DNA from 3 places in the Streptomyces sp. NPDC043176 genome. Region 1 is predicted to be linked to each of the others. Evidence: riboswitches for the same ligand, from Rfam matches in the RefSeq annotation. Region 1 holds a riboswitch; each other region holds the start of a gene.

Region 1 (6,808 bases):
CCCGTTGCCGGCGGCGTCGGCGGCGTCGAGGAACGCGAGGGCGGCGGTGAGGGCGGCGCGGACGGCGTCGGCGGCCGCGAGCCGGAAGACCTGCCGCTCCGCCGGGCCGCCGTCGAGCCACAGAGTGACGGACTCGTCCTCGGCTGCGACCAAGGTCACATCCCCGCCGAGTCCGGTCACGTCTCCGCGCCCGTCGTCCAGGACGAACAGGAACCGTCCCGAAAGGGACGCGGCCCGGGGCGCGGCGCACAGGGCGGCGTCGAGCCCGCGCGCCCACAACTGCACGTCCGCGTGGCCGAGTCCGTCGAGTCCGGCGGTCGGCGAGGCGACGATGTTGCGGATGCGCTCGTGGGTGGGCGAGGGCAGCAGGCCCGCGTCGGCGAGCAGCTCCGCGAGCGCGGCCCCGCAGTCGTCCGCGAGGCCGCGGAGCTCCGCGTTGCCGCGCGAGGTGATGCTGATCCGCCCGTCGCCGAGCGACTCCGCCGCCCGCGCCAGGACCTCGGCCTGACGGTGCGTCAATCGACCTGCGGGCAGGCGCAGTCGGGCCAGCCGGCCGTCGTCGGCCGCGTGCAGGCGCAGTGCCCCGGGGCAGGCGTCGCCACGGTCCCGTATGCGAGGTTCGCCCGGTTCGGTAGCCGGGGGTGGGGTGGGCGGCATGGCGGCGAGCATACCCACGGGGCACCGGCCGACCACCGGGTGTGATCCGGCCGACTCCCCGGCACGCCCCGCCCCGCCGACCTCACGATCTACTATGCACACGGCATGGGGTCGCAGGACCCCGGGGAGGAAGCCCGGTGAGAATCCGGCGCGGTCCCGCCACTGTGAACCCGTACCAGCGATGGCACGGGTGAGTCAGGAACTCCCTTCCCCGAGCTCTCGGCTTCGCGCGAGCAAGGGGAGGCCAACCCACACGAACCCGGGGCGCGGACAACCCCGAGGAAGGCCTGAGCTCGCCATGCTTCTGCTGCTGTCGCACTCCGACACCGACCTGCTCAGCGCCCGCGCGGCGAACGCCGGCTCCGCCGGCCCGGTGGAGTACCGCTTCGCCAACCCCGCCCGCCTCCCCCTCGCCGACCTCCACGGCCTCCTCGACGACGCCGAACTCGTCGTCGTCCGCCTCCTCGGCGGGCTCCGCTCCTGGCAGGAGGGCCTCGACGCCATCCGCGCCACCGGAAAGCCCGTCGTCGTCCTCAGCGGCGAACAGGCCCCCGACGCCCAGCTGATGGAGGCCTCCACCGTCCCCGTCGGCGTCGCCACCGAGGCCCACGCCTACCTGGCGCACGGCGGCCCGGCGAACCTGGAGCAGCTGGCCCGCTTCCTCTCCGACACCGTCCTGCTCACCGGCCACGGCTTCGAGGCCCCGGCCGCCGCCCCCACCTGGGGCCCGCTGGAGCGCACCCCGAAGCGCACCGACGGCCCGACCGTCGCCGTGCTCTACTACCGCGCCCACCACATGAGCGGGAACACCGCCTTCGTCGGCGCCCTCTGCGACGCCGTCGAGGACGCCGGCGCCCAGGCGCTGCCGCTGTACGTGGCCTCCCTGCGCGCCCCCGAGGCGGAACTCGTCGAGACCCTGCGGTCCGCCGACGCGATCATCACGACCGTCCTCGCCGCCGGCGGCACGAAGCCCGCCGAGGCACAGGCCGGCGGCGACGAGGAGGCCTGGGACGCGGGCGCGCTCGCCGCCCTCGACGTGCCGATCCTCCAGGCGCTGTGCCTCACCGGCTCGCGGTCCGCCTGGGAGGAGAACGACGAAGGCCTCTCGCCGCTGGACGCCGCCAGCCAGGTCGCCGTGCCCGAGTTCGACGGCCGGCTCATCACCGTCCCCTTCTCCTTCAAGGAGATCGACGAGGACGGCCTGCCCGCGTACGTCGCCGACGCCGAGCGCGCCGCCCGCGTCGCCGGCATCGCCGTCCGGCACGCCCGGCTCCGCCACATCCCGAACGCCGAGAAGAAGCTGGCGCTCGTCCTCTCCGCCTACCCCACCAAGCACTCCCGCATCGGCAACGCGGTCGGCCTCGACACCCCCGCCTCCGCCGTCGCGCTCCTCCGCCGCCTGATCGCGGAGGGCTACGACTTCGGCCCCGCCGAAGAGCTCCCCGGCCTGGTCTCCGGCGACGGCGACGAGCTCATCTACGCCCTCATCGAGGCCGGCGGCCACGACCAGGACTGGCTCACCGAGGAGCAGCTCGCCCGCAACCCGGTCCGCATCCCGGCCGCCGACTACAAGCGCTGGTACGCGACCCTGCCCGCCGAACTCCGCGAGCAGGTCGAGGAGCACTGGGGCCCGGCGCCCGGCGAGATGTTCCTCGACCGCTCCCGCAACCCGGAGGGCGACATCGTCCTCGCCGCCCTGCGGCGCGGGAACCTCCTGATCCTCATCCAGCCGCCGCGCGGCTTCGGCGAGAACCCGATCGCGATCTACCACGACCCCGACCTCCCGCCGTCCCACCACTACCTGGCCGCCTACCGCTGGATCGCCGCCCGCGCCGAGGACGGCGGCTTCGGCGCCGACGCCATGGTCCACCTGGGCAAGCACGGCAACCTGGAGTGGCTGCCCGGCAAGAACGCCGGCCTGTCCGCCGCCTGCGGCCCCGACGCGGCCCTCGGCGACATCCCGCTGATCTACCCGTTCCTCGTCAACGACCCGGGCGAGGGCACCCAGGCCAAGCGGCGCGTCCACGCCACGCTCGTCGACCACCTGGTGCCGCCGATGGCCCGCGCCGACTCCTACGGCGACATCGCCCGCCTGGAGCAGCTCCTCGACGAGTACGCGCAGATCTCCTCCATGGACCCGGCGAAGCTGCCCGCCATCCGCGCCCAGATCTGGACCCTGATCCAGGCCGCCAAGCTCGACCACGACCTCGGCCTCGAAGAGCGCCCGGAGGACGACGGCTTCGACGACTTCCTGCTGCACGTCGACGGCTGGCTCTGCGAGGTCAAGGACGCCCAGATCCGCGACGGCCTCCACGTCCTCGGCGGCGCCCCCGAAGGCGAGGCCCGCGTCAACCTGGTCCTCTCCATCCTCCGCGCCCGCCAGATCTGGGGCGGCACCCAGGCCCTGCCCGGCCTGCGCGAGGCCCTCGGCCTCGACGAGTCCGCCGCCACCCGCACCACCGCCGACGAGGCCGAGGCCAAGGCCCGCGAGCTGGTCGAGGCAATGGAGAGCGCCGGCTGGTCGGCCGACGCCGTCGAGACCGTCGCCGCCGCGTACGGCCCGGAGGTCCGGTCCGTCCTGCGCTTCGCCTGCGACCAGGTCGTCCCGCGGCTCGCCGCCACCACCGACGAGCTGACGCACGCCGTACACGCCCTGAACGGCGGCTTCGTCCCCGCCGGGCCGTCCGGCTCCCCGCTCCGCGGCCTCGTCAACGTCCTGCCGACCGGCCGGAACTTCTACTCGGTCGACCCGAAGGCCGTGCCGTCCCGGCTCGCCTGGGAGACCGGCCAGGCCCTGGCCGACTCCCTCCTGGAGCGCTACCGCACCGACAACGGCGAATGGCCGACCTCCGTCGGCCTCTCCCTGTGGGGCACGAGCGCCATGCGCACCGCAGGCGACGACGTCGCCGAGGCACTCGCCCTGCTGGGCGTCCGCCCGCTGTGGGACGAGGCCTCCCGCCGCGTCAACGGCCTGGAGCCCATCCCGCTCGCCGAGCTCGGCCGCCCGCGCATCGACGTCACCCTGCGCATCTCCGGCTTCTTCCGCGACGCGTTCCCGCACGTCATCGGCCTCCTCGACGACGCCGTCCGGCTCGTCGCCGGCCTGGAAGACGAGTCCGCCGAGGACAACCACGTCCGCGCCCACGCGCAGGCCGACCTCGCCGAGCACGGCGACGAGCGCCGCGCCACCACCCGCATCTTCGGCTCCCGCCCCGGCACGTACGGCGCGGGCATCCTCCAGCTGATCGACTCGCGCGACTGGCGCACCGACGCGGACCTCGCCGAGGTGTACACGGTGTGGGGCGGGTACGCGTACGGCCGCGGGCTCGAAGGCCGCCCGGCCCGTGCCGAGATGGAGACCGCGTACAAGCGGATCGCGGTCGCCGCCAAGAACACCGACACCCGCGAGCACGACATCGCCGACTCCGACGACTACTTCCAGTACCACGGCGGCATGGTCGCGACCGTCCGCGCGCTCAAGGGCACCGCCCCCGAGGCCTACATCGGCGACTCCACCCGCCCCGAGACCGTCCGCACCCGCACCCTCGTCGAGGAGACCTCCCGCGTCTTCCGCGCCCGCGTGGTCAACCCCCGCTGGATCGAGGCCATGCGCCGCCACGGCTACAAGGGCGCCTTCGAGCTCGCGGCCACCGTCGACTACCTCTTCGGATACGACGCCACGACCGGCGTCGTCGCCGACTGGATGTACGACAAGCTCACCCAGGAGTACGTCCTCGACCCCGCCAACCAGGCCTTCCTCAAGGAAGCCAACCCCTGGGCCCTCCACGGCATCGCCGAGCGCCTCCTCGAAGCCGAGTCCCGCGGCATGTGGGAGAAGCCCGACCCCGAGACGCTCGCGGCCCTCCGCCAGGTCTTCCTCGAAACCGAAGGCGACCTCGAAGAAAACGCCTGACCCCACCCCCGCCACCGCGCGAGCCCGCACCCACTGCCGTGTGGCCCTTCGCCCCCACCGCCGTGTGGGCCCGCGCCAGACTGGGCCCGTACCCGCCCGCCGTGTGGGCAGTCGTCCCGCTGGGCGGGACGGGGGGCACACGGGACGGCGCGCTTGGCGGCGCGTCCGCCCCTTGTGCCCGGGCCCGCACCGGTACGGCGTCGCACACCGGGTGCGGGTTCAGGCGCGGAAGCCTGGGCCCGGCACGGGGCGCCGTCCGTTGTGCCCACCCGTTCCGCCCCAGCGGAACGATCGCCCCCAACGGGGGGGCGGAGGCGCGGGGGTGGGCACCGCACCAGCGGAACGGTGGCCCACGGCGATGGGCGCGGGGGTGGGCACCGTCCAGCGGAACGAGGGCCCACAACGGGGTGGGCGGAGGCGCGGGGTGGGCCCGCCCCGGCGGAACGGTGGCCCACAACGGGCGGGGCACGGCCCACAACGCGGGGGCGAGGGCCACACGAGGGGCGGGCGCAGAACGCATCGCGCGGGGCTCAGCGCACCACGCGCGGCGCGGGCGCGAGGTGAAGGTGGGCGGCGGGGGCGGCGTCGCGGAGGCGCCGGTCGTGGGTGACGACGACGAGCGTGCCGCGATACACCGCGAGCGCCGCCTCGAGCTCCTCCACGAGCCCCGGCGCCAGATGGTTCGTGGGCTCGTCGAGGAGGAGCAGGTCGACGGGTGACGTCATCAGCCGTGCCGGTTCGAGCTTGCGGCGCCGGCCGGTCGAAAGCAGGCGGACGGGAGTCGGGAGGTCCCGTTCCGCGAAGAGCCCGAGGGCGAGCAGTTCGTCCTCGCGGCCTTCTCCGAAGGCCTCGCCCACCGTACGGGGGTCGAGGGGTGGGGTCGTGTCCTGGCGGAGCAGCCCGACCCGGGCGGGTACGGTCACCGTGCCCGCGTCCGGGGCGAGTTCGCCCGCCAGGACTCGGAGGAGGGTGGTCTTGCCGGCGCCGTTCGGGCCGGTGACCAGGAGGCGGGCGCCCGGGTCGAGGGGGAGGGCGTCGAGGTGGAGCCGTCCGTCGACCCGTATGCCGGTCAGGTCGACGCGGCCGCCTTCGCCGCCGAGGTCCGCGCGGAACCGGAGTGGTTCGGGCGGTGCGGGCACGGGGTGGTCGGTGAGCCGGGTGAGCCGCTCGCGGGCGGCGCGGATCCTGCTCATCGCGCCGTGCGCGCGTGACCGGGCGCGGAAGGCGCCCGCTCCGCTGAACGCGGCCGGGGCCTCGCGCGGGATCGCGGAGAAGCGGTCGATGTGCGTGTCGGCGAGGGACCGGTACCGGGCGGGTTCCTCCTTCCACTCCTCGTGCTCCCGTTGTCTGCGGGCGCGCTGACCGCCGGAGAGGGTGCCGAGTGGCCGTCGGCGGTCGAGCGGGCCGGGTTCGCCCGGCCGTCGCAGGATCGTCTCGACGCGCCGGCCGGCGTCGGCGCCGCCCCGGGCGTCGTAGGCGGCGAGCAGTTCGGCGTACGAGGCGAGAGCGTCTTCGCACTCGCCGGCGGCGGCCGACAGGGCTTTCTCCGCGGTGCGGATCGCGGCTTCCAGGATTCGGATGTCCGCGAGCGCGTGGTCGACGGCGTCGCCGACGGTCGTGTGCGGGGGGAGGTCGAGGGTCTGGGGGAGGTGGCCGATGCCACCGGGGGACTCGACGGTCACCGTGCCGTTGTCGGGGGCCTCCAGGCCGGCGAGGAGCCGCAGGAGGGTGGACTTTCCCGAGCCGTTGTCGCCGACGACGCCGAGGCGCTCGCCGGGGCGGACGGTGAGGGAGACGCGGTCGAGGACGGTCCGGCGTGGGGAGTGACGGTCGTCGTGCCGGCGGGTGACGTCGAGGAGCCGGGCATGGAACAAGGGCGACCGCCTGTCATGGGGGACACAGTGGCGAGACGTACCGTCTCGCCTGAATGACGGTACGGCATCCGGAGTGGTGCTGCAAGACGGTACGTCTCGTATTGCTGTGGAGGTTCAGGCGGAGGCTGTGCGCAGGACGAGCGCCGCCGCCGCGATGAGGGTGAGCACCGCCGCCGGCGCCAGCTCGAAGTCCTTCACGCGCAGGTGGGCGATGACGGCACCGGCGAAGTAGAGGACGAGGCCCACGGCAGCGGCCACGCCGAGCGGGGCGATGGCGAGCCCCGCGAGCAGGCCGAGAGCACCCGCCGCCTTCGCGGTGGCGAGCAGCGGGAGCCGGTTCTCCGGGAAGCCCACCTTGGTCATG
Region 2 (6,808 bases), on a different contig from region 1:
ACGAGCACGATGTTGATCAGCGCCTTGACCCAGCCCGAGACGCGCTGGAGCAGCAGGGCGATCATCATGCCGAGGACCATGGTGACGATCACGGCGCCGGCCGCGAAGATCACGGTGCGCAGGACGACGGCCCAGAACTCTCCGTCACCGAGGATCTTGGTGAAGTTGTCGAAGCCGGCCGACTCCGCTTCCTGGAAGCCCCACAGCTGGGGCTGGCCGAACTTCTGGAACGAGAGGGCGACCAGGCGGACCAGCGGGTAGCCCAGTACCAGGAGCAGGACGAGGAGACATGGCGCGAGCAGCAGCCATGGGACGCCTGCCCCGCCGTTCGACTTCTTGCCGGGCTTCCCCGGGACCCCGGCTGCGGAGCCGGAGGGTGGCGATTGCCGCACCGGCGGCACCTTCGCGGTGGTTGTGTCTGCGGCACTCATCCCGTGCTCCTCAGCGATCCCTCTCGTGGTACGGGCGGCAGGGCCCCGTCACGGTGACGGGGCCCTGCCCGTAGGTCACTTGGTGTTGATGACCTTGTCGATCGCGGTGTCGGCGGCCTTGGCGGCCTCCTCGACGGACTTGCCCTTGGCGATGTCGATGAGCATCGTCTTGAGGATCTGGGCCTTCTCGACCTGGCCCCAGCCCGGAGCGGTCGGGACGAAGTAGCTCGACTCGGCGGCGGTGGCCGCGACGGCGGTGGCCGGGTCGCTCTTCAGCGGGGCGAGGTCGGCCTTGTTGTTGGGCAGGTTGCCCTTGGCGATGAGGCCCTTCTGGCCCTCGGCGCCGGTGAAGGCGGCGATCCACTCGCCGGCGACGCCCTGCGCCTTGGACTTGACCGGGATGGCCAGGTCGGAGCCGCCGAGGAAGACCGGGAGGGGCTTGCCGTTCGGGCCGGGCATCACGAAGTTCTCGAGCTTGTCCTTCAGCCCGCCGACCTTGTCGGACTTCGGGTCGGCGGCGGTGGCGCCCTCCCAGCCGGCGGCGAAGATCGTGGCGGACTTGCCCTGGCCGAAGACGACGGGACGGTCGGACTCGTCCTTCGTCTTGTCGCCGTGCATGTACTTGTCGAGGATGTTCTTGTACTCGGTGAGGCCCTTGACGGACTCGGGCGAGGAGAGGTTCGCCTTCCAGGTCTCGCCGTCCTGCTTGGCGATGGAGCCGCCCGCGTCGAAGACGAAGGACATCGCGGCGTACCAGTCGGGCGACGGCTGGTACCAGGCGCTGAACTTGTCGCCCTTCTTCGCCTGGATGGCGTCGAGGGCGGCGGTCAGCTCGGCCCAGGTCTTCGGGGCGGCCTTGACGCCCGCCTCGGCGGCGACGTCCTTGCGCCAGGTGCCGACGCGGCCACCGGCGTAGTAGGGGACGCCGTAGGTCTTGCCGTTGTAGGTGACCGAGTCCTTGAGGGCGTCGAGCCACTTGTCGGAGTTCGCGAACTTCGACGCGTCGACCTCGGCGAAGGCGCCCTTGGCCATGTAGCTGATCATCTCGGTGTTGCCCATTTCGACAACATCCGGGGCCTTGTCCGTGGCGAGCACCGCGTCGAGCTTGGTGTTCTTGTCCGGCCAGCCGTAGTACTCGTGCTTGATCTTGATGCCCGGGTGCTTCTTGGTCACCGCGTCGTCGGCGGCCTTGACCAGCTCGGGCCAGTTGTTCTGGGCGTCCACCGTCAGCCAGACGGTGAGCTCCTTGGCGTCGCCGCCGGCGTTGTCTCCGGACTTGTCGGAGCCCCCACACGCCGCGATCGAGACCATCATGCCCGCGACGCCGATCGCCGCGATGAGCTTGCGCTTCACGCCACCCTCCTCAGGGATGCCTGCAACCCCTGCCCACCGCGCGAAGACATACGTCGGGTAGTGCTCGTGGGGCTGGGACCTGGTCTTTAATGGTTTAGACCAGTACCCGGAGCTTGGCCTAGACCTTTTGGGGTGTCAAGAGTGTGTAAGACGGGTAGTGGCGTCCGTTATCGGACCGACACCTCGCCTCGGCGCGCCCTCCGGAAGGCGGGTGGGGGACCCTGGAATTGCCCCCACCTCGCGACCTGAATGGCCTAGACCAACGAGGGACTCCTCGGTGTATAAGAGGCAGGGAACGACTCCTCCTCGCCGAACCGGCACATATCGGCAGGAGAAACGGTGAGAGCACACGAAGCGTGCCACCATGTGAGCCGCGACAGACGGAGGAGCCGGTGACGGCAGCAGCACAGGAGTCGGGAAGGCAGGCCATGGCCACGGACGCGGGCGGCACAGAGACAGAGGGCGGGGCAGTCACCCGCACCGCGCGCGTGCCCAAGTACTACCGGCTGAAGCGTCACCTGCTCGACATGACGGAGACCCTCCCGCCCGGCACGCCGGTGCCGCCGGAGCGCACCCTGGCGGCCGAGTTCGACACCTCGCGGACCACCGTGCGCCAGGCCCTCCAGGAGCTGGTGGTCGAGGGGCGCCTGGAGCGCATCCAGGGCAAGGGCACCTTCGTCGCCAAGCCCAAGGTCTCCCAGGCCCTGCAGCTCACCTCGTACACCGAGGACATGCGGGCCCAGGGCCTCGAACCGACCTCGCAGCTCCTCGACATCGGGTACGTCACCGCGGACGACACCCTCGCCGGGCTGCTGGACATCTCCACCGGCGGGCGCGTCCTGCGCATCGAGCGGCTGCGTCTCGCGAGCGGCGAGCCGATGGCCATCGAGACCACCCACCTGTCGGCGAAGCGCTTCCCCGCGTTGCGCCGGTCCCTGGTGAAGTACACGTCCCTCTACACCGCCCTCGCCGAGGTGTACGACGTGCACCTGGCCGAGGCCGAGGAGACCATCGAGACCTCCCTCGCCACCCCGCGCGAGGCCGGGCTGCTCGGCACGGACGTCGGCCTCCCGATGCTGATGCTCTCCCGTCACTCCCTCGACGGCCAGGGCGAGCCGGTCGAGTGGGTGCGCTCGGTCTACCGCGGCGACCGGTACAAGTTCGTCGCCCGCCTCCAGCGCCCCAACGGCTGACCCGCCGGGCCGGAGCCCCGCCCACCGGGGCCCCGGCCGCGGCTGCCGTGCGGGATTCCGAAGAATCAATTCCGTTATGCGGACAGGGGTTCCCTGCGGAGAACGCGTCCCCTAGATTTCCCCACCATCACGAGGTGATCAGCGAGGGGACGGAATCGCCATGTCAGAAGCCGCACAAGGGAAACAACCGGTCATCACCCCCCTGAGGGTGGTCATCGCGCTCTGCCTGGTCGCCCCGTTCGTGGCGATGCTCTGGGTGAGTTCGTACGCGAAGGTCGAACCGCTCTTCGCCGGCATCCCGTTCTTCTACTGGTACCAGATGCTCTGGGTGCTGGTCTCCACCGCGCTCACCATGGTCGCCTACATGCTGTGGCAGCGGGACCAGCGTGCCCGCAAGGGAGGTGACGCGCGATGAAGGACGGCGTGAACGGCGTGGCGCTCGGCGTCTTCGTCTTCTTCTTCCTGGCCGTCACGGTCATGGGCTTCCTGGCCGCGCGCTGGCGCAAGGCCGAGGACGAGCACAGCCTCGACGAATGGGGCCTGGGCGGACGGTCGTTCGGCACCTGGGTGACCTGGTTCCTGCTCGGCGGCGACCTGTACACCGCGTACACCTTCGTCGCCGTCCCGGCGGCCATCTACGCGGCGGGCGCGGCCGGCTTCTTCGCCGTGCCCTACACGATCCTGGTCTACCCGCTGATCTTCACGTTCCTGCCGCGCCTCTGGTCGGTCTCGCACAAGCACGGGTACGTGACCACCTCCGACTTCGTCCGGGGCCGCTTCGGCTCCAAGAGCCTGTCGCTCGCGGTCGCGGTCACCGGAATCCTCGCCACCATGCCGTACATCGCCCTCCAACTCGTCGGCATCCAGGCCGTCCTGGACGTGATGGGCGTAGGCGGCGGCGAGACCACCCACTGGTTCGTCAAGGACCTGCCGCTGCTGCTGGCCTTCGGCGTCCTCGCGGCGTACACGTACTCCTCGGGTCTGCGCGCCCCGGCCCTCATCGCCTTCGTCAAGGACACCCTGATCTACATCGTGATCGCGGTGGCCATCATCTACATCCCGATCAAGCTGGGCGGGTTCGACGAGATCTTCGCGAAGGCCGGCGAGGCGTACGCGCAGACCAACCCGGCGACCGGCAAGCCGCGCGGCGCGCTGGTCCCCGGTGAGGCCGGCCAGTGGACGTACGCGACGCTCGCGCTCGGCTCGGCGCTCGCGCTGTTCATGTACCCGCACTCCATCACGGCGACGCTGTCGTCGAAGAGCCGCGAGGTCATCCGCCGCAACACCACGATCCTGCCGCTGTACTCGCTGATGCTGGGCCTGCTCGCGCTGCTCGGCTTCATGGCGATCGCCGCCGGGATCAAGGTCAAGAACGGTCAGCTCGCCATCCCGCAGCTCTTCGAGACCATGTTCCCGGACTGGTTCGCGGGCGTCGCGTTCGCCGCGATCGGCATCGGCGCGCTCGTCCCGGCCGCCATCATGTCGATCGCCGCGGCCAACCTGTTCACCCGCAACATCTACAAGGACTTCATCAAGCCGGACGCGACCCCGGCCCAGGAGACCAAGGTCTCCAAGCTGGTCTCCCTCCTGGTGAAGGTCGGCGCGCTGGTCTTCGTCCTCACCATGGACAAGACGGTCGCGATCAACTTCCAGCTGCTGGGCGGCATCTGGATCCTGCAGACCTTCCCGGCGCTCGTCGGCGGCCTGTTCACCCGCTGGTTCCACCGCTGGGCGCTGCTCGCCGGCTGGGCCGTCGGCATGGTGTACGGCACGGCCGCCGCGTACGGCGTCGCCAGCCCGACCCAGAAGCACTTCGGCGGCTCCTCCGCCGAGATCCCGGGCATCGGCGAGATCGGCTACATCGGCCTCACCGCCTTCGTCCTCAACGTCCTCGTCACGGTCGTCCTCACCTTCGTCCTCCGGGCCGTCAAGGCCCCCGACGGCGTCGACGAGACCTCGCCCGAGGACTACACGGCGGACGCCGGCGACGCCGGTGTCCGCGAACTCCCCAAGGTCGGCGCCTCGGTGCACTGACCCACGGACGCGCACGTGAAGGGGCCCGGGAGAAATCCCGGGCCCCTTCACGTGCGACGGAGGCAGACTGGGCCCATGGACTTCACGATCAGGGCGGTACGGCCCGAGGAGTACGAAGAGCTCGGCGAGCTCACCGGACTGACCTATCTGAACGACGGGCTGCTGCTGCACGGAGAGGACGACTTCTATCTGGACGTGCTCCGCGACACGGCCCGGCGGGCTCGCGAGAGCGAGGTCCTCGTCGCCGTCGACGCGGAGGGCGGGATCGTCGGCGGGGTGACCTTCGCCCGCGGCGGCACCGCCTGGGCGGACATCGCCGTCGAAGGCGAGGCCGAGTTCCGGATGCTCGTGGTCGCGCCGGCGGCCCGCGGCAGGGGCGTCGGAGAGACACTCGTGCGCGTCTGCGTGGACCGGGCGCGGACCCTGCCGGGGTGCCGGCGGGTGGTGCTCTCCACGGACGCGAAGATGGTCTCCGCGCACCGGATCTACGACCGGCTCGGCTTCCTGCGGACCCCCGAGCGGGACTGGCAGCCGATCCCCGAACACACGCTGCTGACGTACGCGCTGGAGCTTTAGCCCCGCAACCGACACAACATGTGGGGGGTGCCGTCAGCGGCGCCCCCCACATGTATGCTCATCCTCGCTGTCGACGCAGGGGAATCCGGCGCGAATCCGGAACTGTCCCGCAACGGTGTGCTTCATGCGGTTTCGTACGGAGTGAGTCCGAGCACCTGCGGGCAGCGCGCCCGGTCCTTCCGTTCCGGGTGCCACTGACTTCCGGGCCTCGCGGAGTGGGCCGGTGGACACGGCGCGTCCGGCGATACGGGCGCCCCCTCGCCCGCCTTCCCCCGTCGCGGCCCCGGCCGAGCGAGGGAGAGCCCCCACGTGACCATCGCGCCCGCCGATCCGGCTTCGGCCGAGGCTTCCGCGGTCGAGAGCGACGGCCCCGGGACCGTACTGCTGCGGACCCTGACCGACCTCACCGCCGATCTCCCCGACACCGACCCCGGCAAGGTCGCCGCAGCCGCGCTGCGCGGCCGCAGCGCCGCGGCGGACGAGGCGGAGCTGCGCGAGCTGGCCACCGAGGCGGCCGCGGGCCTGATCGCCGAGGACCCGGCGTACTCCCGGCTCGCCGCCCGGCTCCTGACGATCACCATCGCCGACGAGGCGGCGGGCCAGGGCGCGGTCTCCTTCTCCGCCTCCGTCCGGGTCGGTCACCGCGAGGGCCTGATCGCCGACCGCACCGCCGACTTCGTCGCGCTGCACGCCGAGCGGCTCGACGCGACGATCGACCGGGCCGGCGACGACCGCTTCGGCTACTTCGGTCTGCGCACCCTCTACTCGCGCTACCTGCTGCGCCACCCGATCACCCGCAAGGTGATCGAGACGCCGCAGCACTTCATGCTGCGGGTGGCCTGCGGCCTGGCCGAGGACGACAGCGTCCGCGCGCTCGACGAGGTCGGCGCGCTGTACGGGCTGATGAGCCGCCTGGACTACCTGCCGTCCTCCCCCACGCTCTTCAACTCCGGTACCCGTCACCCGCAGATGTCCTCCTGCTACCTGCTCGACTCCCCGCAGGACGAGCTGGACTCCATCTACGACCGCTACCACCAGGTCGCGCGCCTCTCGAAGCACGCCGGCGGCATCGGGCTCTCCTACTCCCGCATCCGCGCCCGCGGTTCGCTGATCCGCGGCACCAACGGGCACTCCAACGGCATCGTGCCGTTCCTGAAGACCCTCGACGCCTCCGTCGCCGCCGTGAACCAGGGCGGCCGCCGCAAGGGCGCGGCCGCCGTC
Region 3 (6,808 bases), on a different contig from region 1:
GACGCGGTCGTCGAGGACCTGGTCCCCGCGGGGCCGGTGATCGCGCTGGTCAACGGCATGGGCGGCACTCCGCTCCTGGAGTTGTACGGGTTCAACGCGGAGGTGCAGCGGGTGCTCGGCGAGCGGGGAGTGCCGGTGGCGCGGACACTGGTCGGGAACTACGTGACCTCGCTCGACATGGCCGGCTGCTCGGTGACCCTGTGCGAGGTCGACGAGGAGCTGCTGCGGCTGTGGGACGCGCCGGTGCAGACGCCCGCGCTGCGCTGGGGCCGGTGAGGCGGGGGTGGGGACGCGTGCGGACGAGGGAGAGGGCATGACGGAGACGTTCGGGGCGGAGTTCCTCGTGCGCTGGCTGGCCGCGGTCGCCGGGGCCGTCGAGCGCGAGGCGGACCGGCTGACCGAGCTGGACTCGGCCATCGGCGACGCCGACCACGGAGCCAATCTCAAGCGCGGGTTCGCCGCCGTGACGGAGACCCTGGCGAAGGACCCGCCGGCGACGCCCGGCGCCGTGCTCACCACCGCCGGGCGCCACCTCATCTCCACGGTCGGCGGCGCGTCGGGGCCGTTGTACGGGACGCTGTTGCGCCGCGCCGGGAAGACCCTGGGCGAGGACGGGACGATCGACCGGGTACGGCTCGCCGAGGCCCTGGACTCGGGCGTCGCCGCCGTCTCGCAGCTCGGCGGCGCGCACGTCGGCGACAAGACGATGCTGGACTCGCTGGTCCCGGCCGTGGAGGGGCTGCGGACCTCGTTCGGCGCGGCGCGCGCGGCCGCGGACGAGGGCGCCCTCGGGACCGTACCCCTGCGGGCGCGCAAGGGCAGGGCGAGTTACCTCGGCGAGAGGTCGGTCGGGCACCGGGACCCGGGGGCGACGTCGTCGGCCCTGCTCTTCTCCGCGCTCGCCGAGACGGCGGCCGCGGAGGGGGTGTCGTGAGCGCGCCGGGCGGCGCTTCGGCGTCCGGGAGCGCGGCCGTGGACGCCGACGCGGTCACCGGCGGTGCGGGGCCCGGTGGCCCGGCGTCCGGGGACGCGGGATCGGGCGGTGCGGTGCCCGGGGACGCGGGATCGGGCGGTGCGGGGCCTCGCGGTGCGGCCCTCGTCGGGATCGTGCTCGTGTCGCACAGTGCGGCGGTGGCGGCGGCGGTGACCGAGCTGGCGCGGGGGCTGGCGGGGGGTGGAAAGCTGGCGCCGGTGGTACCGGCGGGCGGGACGCCTGACGGAGGGCTGGGGACGAGTTCCGAGTTGATCGCCGAGGCGGCGAAGGAGGCGGACCGGGGCGCCGGGGTGGCGCTGCTCGTCGACCTCGGCAGCGCCGTGCTCACCGTGAAGGCGCTCCTCGCCGAAGGTGACGAACTACCCGGGGGCTCCCGGCTGGTGGACGCGCCGTTCGTCGAGGGCGCGGTGGCGGCGCTGGTGACGGCGAGCGCGGGCGGGGACCTCGACGCGGTGGCGGCGGCCGCCTCGGAGGCCTACGCCTATCGCAAGGAATGACCCTGCGGGGCCGCGTGCGCGGAGTGACGGAGGAGCCGCACCGGGTGGCGACCGTGTTGTGATGTACCTGGTCAACGCACTAATGTCGCAGGGCCTTGGTGTACGGGAAACCGGTGCAGTACCGGTGCGGCCCTCGCCACTGTGATCGGGAGGTCCGGCTCCACCCCCGCGGGAAGCGCCCTCGGGGAAGCCACTGGACCACGACGGGAGACCGCCGCGGTGTGGGAAGGCGGAGTCGGACGGATGACCGTCAGCCAGGAGACCGGCCAGGGTGCGTTGTCCATCCACGAGGTGCTGGAGAGGGTCTCCCGACCATGCATATAGCCGAGGGGTATCTGCCCCCTGCGCACGCCGTCGCCTGGGGCGTCGCGGCCGCCCCGTTCGTCGTCCACGGGGTCCGCGCGCTCACGCGCGAGGTGCGGTCCAACCCCGAGTCCACCCTGCTGCTGGGCGCCTCCGGTGCCTTCACGTTCGTCCTGTCGGCGCTCAAGCTGCCTTCGGTGACGGGCAGTTGTTCCCATCCGACGGGCACGGGTCTGGGGGCGATCCTGTTCCGGCCGCCGATCATGGCGGTCCTGGGCACGATCACCCTGCTCTTCCAGGCCCTGCTGCTCGCCCACGGCGGACTGACCACGCTCGGCGCGAACGCCTTCTCGATGGCGATCGTCGGGCCCTGGGCGGGGTACGGGACGTACCGCCTGCTGCGCCGGTTCGGCACGCCCCTGATGGTCGCCGTCTTCTTCGGCGCGTTCGTCGCCGACCTGTCCACGTACTGCGTCACCAGCGTGCAGCTGGCCCTCGCCTTCCCCGACCCGGCCACCGGCGTGGCGGGCGCGCTCGCCAAGTTCGGCGGGATCTTCGCGGTGACGCAGATTCCGCTGGCGGTGAGCGAGGGGCTGCTGACCGTGCTCGTGATGCGGCTGCTCACCCAGTCGAGCAAGGGTGACCTGACGCGTCTGGGCGTCCTTCCCCGGGCCGAGAAGGAACTGCGCGAGGGGGCGACGGCGCGATGAGCACCAGGATCAGCCGGAACGCGAAGATCAACGGACTGCTGCTGCTGGTCGTCGTCGCGCTCGCGGTGCTTCCGCTCGTCCTGGGTCTGGGCGACCACAAGGAAGAGCCGTTCACCGGGGCGGACGCGGAGGCGGAGACCGCCATCACGGAGCTCCGGCCGGACTACGAGCCGTGGTTCAGCCCGCTGTACGAGCCGCCGTCCGGCGAGATCGAGTCCGCCCTCTTCGCCCTCCAGGCGGCGCTGGGCGCCGGAGTCCTGGCGTACTACTTCGGTCTGCGGCGCGGCCGCCGGCAGGGCGCCGCTCTGGTGGCGGCCGACGCCGGTCAGGGCGGTCGGGCGACGGAAGGCGCGGGCGCGTCCGCGACGGGCGGCGCCCAGGACGTCGGCTCCGGTTCGCCGCGTCCCGACGGTCCGGGCTCCGGCGCGACGCGGCCGGTCGCCGGGGGCTCCGGTGTGCCGGCCGCCGGTCCGGGGCCGGTCGGTGACGTCGGGGACCGGGACGCGTAGACGCCGATGCTGCCCATCGACGCGGCTGCGCACAGCAGTCGCTGGCGCTCCCGCCATCCCGCCGAGAAGGCGCTCCTCGGCTTCGGTCTGACGTTGTGCGCCGTGTGTCTGCCGCCGTGGCCGGGGGCCGTGCTGGTGGCGGCGGTGACGCTCGTGGTGCTGCTCGGGCCTGCCGGCGTGCCGGGCCGTCAGTTGTGGCGGGCGTTCCGGGTGCCGCTCGGCTTCTGTGTCACGGGTGCGGTGCCGTTGCTGTTCGAGGTGGGCGGGGCGCGCGGACTCGTGGCGCTCGCGCCCGCCGGGCCGACGCACGCGGGCGAGCTGCTGGCGCGGACGGCGGCGGCCTCGCTCGGGGTGCTGCTGTTCGCGTTCACGACGCCGGTGTCGGACGTGCTGCCCCGGCTGGTCCGGGCGGGGGTGCCGGCGCCGGTGGTGGACGTGGCGCTCGTGATGTACCGGATCATCTTCCTGCTGCTGGACTCGCTGTCGAAGATCCGGCAGGCACAGGCGGCCCGCCTGGGGCACACGTCACGGGCGGCGACCTGGCGTTCGCTCGCCGGTCTCGGCGCGACCACGTTCGTGCGCGCCTTCGACCGGGCGCAGCGGCTGCAGTCGGGGCTCGCGGGCCGGGGGTACGACGGGACGCTGCGGGTGCTGGTGCCCGTGTGCGGGATCTCCCGCCGGTTCCTCGCGGCGACGGGCGTGCTCCTCGGGGGGCTCGTCGCCCTCACTCTCGTACTGGAAAGGTTCCTTCCGTGACGTCTCAGAACCCGGCGACGGCCCAGGGCTCGACGCCTGTCGTGGAGCTGGTGGGGGCGGGCTTCGCCTACGAGGACGGTCCCGCCGTCCTGTCGGGCGTGGACTTCGCGGTGGCGGAGGGGCGGGCGATCGCGCTCCTCGGTCGCAACGGCAGCGGCAAGACGACGCTGCTGCGGCTGCTGAGCGGGGGGCTGCGGTGCGGAAGCGGGTCGCTGCTCCTGGACGGCGCGGAGGTGGCGTACGACCGCCGGGGGCTGACGCGGCTGCGGACCACGGTGCAACTGGTGGTGCAGGACCCGGACGACCAGCTGTTCGCCGCCTCGGTCGGCCAGGACGTGTCGTTCGGGCCGATGAACCTGGGGCTGCCCGAGGAGGAGGTGCGGCTCCGGGTGCGCGAGGCGCTGGAGGCCCTGGACATCGTGGCGCTGGCGGACCGGCCGACGCACCTGCTGTCGTACGGGCAGCGCAAGCGGGCCGCGATCGCGGGTGCCGTGGCGATGCGGCCGCGGGTCCTGATCATGGACGAGCCGACGGCCGGTCTCGACCCCCACGGTCAGGAGCGGCTCCTCGACGCCCTGCGGCGGCTTCGGGAGGGCGGCACGACGGTGGTGATGGCGACGCACGACGTCGACCTGGCACTGCGCTGGGCCGACGAGGCGGCCGTCCTGGCTCCCTCCGGTCTCCACACCGGCCCGGTGGCCGACCTCCTCGCGGACGACGCCCTGCTCGCGGCCGCCCGGCTCCGCCGGCCCTGGGGCACCGCCGTGGCCCGCCTCCTGCGCGCGCACGGCCTGCTGGGGCCCGACGCCGTCGAGCCCCGGACGGCGGAGGAGCTGGGCGCCCTCCTGGACTCCTTCGTCACCGAGTAGTGGACGTCACGTCGCCAATCTTCTGCAACTAGTTGCAGAAGCGCCCGGGGTCCCCGTAGAACTGAGGGCGACCACCCTGCGCGAGGAGGCGCCCCCATGACCCCGTACCCGCATCTGCTGAGCCCGCTCGACCTCGGGTTCACGACCCTGCCCAACCGGGTGATCATGGGATCGATGCACGTCGGCCTCGAGGAGACCGAGCACGGCTTCGAGCGCATGGCCGCGTTCTACGCGGAGCGGGCGCGGGGCGGCGCCGGGCTGATCGTCACCGGCGGCATCGCCCCCAACGAGGCCGGGCGGCCCTGGGACGGCGGCGCCAAGCTGACCACCGCCGAGGAGGTCGCCGAGCACCGGCTGATCACCGAAGCCGTGCACGCCGAAGGGGGCAGGATCGCGATGCAGATCCTGCACTTCGGCCGGTACGCGTACCACCCCGGCCTGGTCGGCCCCAGCGCGATCAAGGCGCCCATCAGCCCCTTCGTGCCGAACGAGCTGACCGACGCCGAGGTCGAGCAGACCGTCGAGGACTACGCCCGCTGCGCCGAGCTGGCCAGGGAGGCCGGGTACGACGGCGTCGAGGTGATGGGGTCCGAGGGCTACCTGATCAACGAGTTCATCGCGGCCGCCACCAACCAGCGGACCGACCGGTGGGGCGGGTCCTACGAGAACCGCGTGCGGTTCCCCCTGGAGATCGTCCGCCGGATCCGCGAGCGGGTGGGCCGGGACTTCATCCTCGTCTACCGCCTGTCCATGCTGGACCTCGTCCCCGGCGGCTCCACCCTGGAGGAGGTCGTCCAGCTCGCCAAGGAGATCGAGGCCGCCGGCGCGACCATCATCAACACCGGCATCGGCTGGCACGAGGCGCGGATCCCGACCATCGCCACCTCCGTGCCGCGCGGCGCGTACACCTGGGTGACGAAGAAGCTGATGGGCGCGGTCTCCGTACCGCTCGTCACCAGCAACCGCATCAACACGCCCGAGGTCGCCGAGGAGATCCTCGCCGACGGCCGCGCCGACCTGGTGTCGCTGGCCCGGCCGTTCCTGGCCGACCCCGCCTTCGTCGCCAAGGCCGCCGCCGACCGCGCCGACACCATCAACACCTGCATCGGCTGCAACCAGGCCTGCCTGGACCACACCTTCAACCTCAAGATCACGTCCTGCCTGGTCAACCCGCGCGCCTGCCACGAGACCGAGCTGGTCCTCTCCCCCACCCGCCTCGCCAAGCGCGTCGCGGTCGTCGGCGCGGGCCCGGCCGGACTGGCCTGCGCCGTGTCCGCGGCCGAGCGCGGCCACGCGGTCACCCTCTTCGACGCCGCCGCCGAGATCGGCGGCCAGCTGAACGTCGCCAAGCGGGTACCGGGCAAGGAGGAGTTCGAGGAGACGCTGCGCTACTTCCGCGTCCAGCTCGCCGAGCGCGGGGTCGAGGTCCGCCTGAACACCCCGGTCGCGGCCGGGGACCTGGACGGCTACGACGAGGTCGTCGTCGCCACCGGCGTCTCCCCCCGCACGCCCGCCATCGCCGGGGTCGACCACCCGAGCGTCGTCAGCTACCTCGACGTGCTGCGCGACGGCGCGCCCGTCGGCGACCGGGTGGCCGTCATCGGCGCGGGCGGCATCGGCTTCGACGTCGCGGAGTTCCTCACGGACGGCGGCGAGGGCGCGAGCCAGGACCCCGAGACGTACTTCCGCCAGTGGGGCGTCGACACCTCCTACGAGAACCGGGGCGGGCTCCGCGCGCCCGAGCGGAACGCGCCGCCCCGCCAGGTGCACCTGCTCCAGCGCAAGAGCTCCAAGGTCGGCGCCGGCCTCGGCAAGACGACGGGCTGGATCCACCGGACCGAGCTCAAGCACCGGGGCGTCACGATGGTCGCGGGCGTGTCCTACGAGCGGATCGACGACGAGGGCCTGCACCTGACCGTCGACGGGGAGCCGCAGCTGCTGCCGGTGGACACGGTCGTCCTCTGCTCCGGCCAGGAGCCGAAGCGGGACCTGTACGAGGAGCTGGTCGCGGCGGGCCGCACGGCGCACCTCATCGGCGGCGCCGACGTCGCCGCCGAGCTGGACGCCAAGCGCGCCATCGACCAGGGCACGCGGCTCGCCGCCACCCTGTGAGCGCCGTGGCCGGCCGAACCTAGGATGCGAGCATGTCCCTCCCGCACGCGATCCTGAC

What was found. Region 1 has a riboswitch for cobalamin ahead of cobN (cobaltochelatase subunit CobN). Riboswitches for the same ligand answer to the same signal wherever they lie in the genome.
Region 2: linked by a shared signal. The riboswitch ahead of AC067A_RS01275 (ribonucleoside-diphosphate reductase subunit alpha) and the one ahead of cobN (cobaltochelatase subunit CobN) in region 1 are both predicted to bind cobalamin.
Region 3: linked by a shared signal. The riboswitch ahead of AC067A_RS30785 (energy-coupling factor ABC transporter permease) and the one ahead of cobN (cobaltochelatase subunit CobN) in region 1 are both predicted to bind cobalamin.

What each region holds. Positions count from the first base shown of each region.
Region 1 covers NZ_JBWKCA010000006.1:395,977-402,784, forward strand. The annotation lists gene AC067A_RS13200 (cobalamin biosynthesis protein CobG) at 1-669, opposite strand, end outside; cobalamin riboswitch at 746-881, shown strand; gene cobN (cobaltochelatase subunit CobN) at 956-4,570, shown strand; gene AC067A_RS13210 (ATP-binding cassette domain-containing protein) at 5,101-6,444, opposite strand; gene AC067A_RS13215 (DoxX family protein) at 6,559-6,808, opposite strand, start outside.
Region 2 covers NZ_JBWKCA010000001.1:277,535-284,342, reverse strand. The annotation lists gene AC067A_RS01305 (carbohydrate ABC transporter permease) at 1-431, opposite strand, end outside; gene AC067A_RS01300 (extracellular solute-binding protein) at 507-1,784, opposite strand; gene AC067A_RS01295 (GntR family transcriptional regulator) at 2,213-2,977, shown strand; gene AC067A_RS01290 (DUF3311 domain-containing protein) at 3,138-3,392, shown strand; gene mctP (monocarboxylate uptake permease MctP) at 3,389-5,011, shown strand; gene AC067A_RS01280 (GNAT family N-acetyltransferase) at 5,087-5,587, shown strand; cobalamin riboswitch at 5,621-5,764, shown strand; gene AC067A_RS01275 (ribonucleoside-diphosphate reductase subunit alpha) at 5,897-6,808, shown strand, end outside.
Region 3 covers NZ_JBWKCA010000024.1:56,842-63,649, reverse strand. The annotation lists gene dhaK (dihydroxyacetone kinase subunit DhaK) at 1-276, shown strand, start outside; gene dhaL (dihydroxyacetone kinase subunit DhaL) at 314-934, shown strand; gene AC067A_RS30790 (PTS-dependent dihydroxyacetone kinase phosphotransferase subunit DhaM) at 1,048-1,491, shown strand; cobalamin riboswitch at 1,544-1,776, shown strand; gene AC067A_RS30785 (energy-coupling factor ABC transporter permease) at 1,806-2,504, shown strand; gene AC067A_RS30780 (energy-coupling factor ABC transporter substrate-binding protein) at 2,513-3,013, shown strand; gene cbiQ (cobalt ECF transporter T component CbiQ) at 3,020-3,769, shown strand; gene AC067A_RS30770 (ATP-binding cassette domain-containing protein) at 3,766-4,638, shown strand; gene AC067A_RS30765 (oxidoreductase) at 4,735-6,750, shown strand; gene AC067A_RS30760 (PadR family transcriptional regulator) at 6,783-6,808, shown strand, end outside.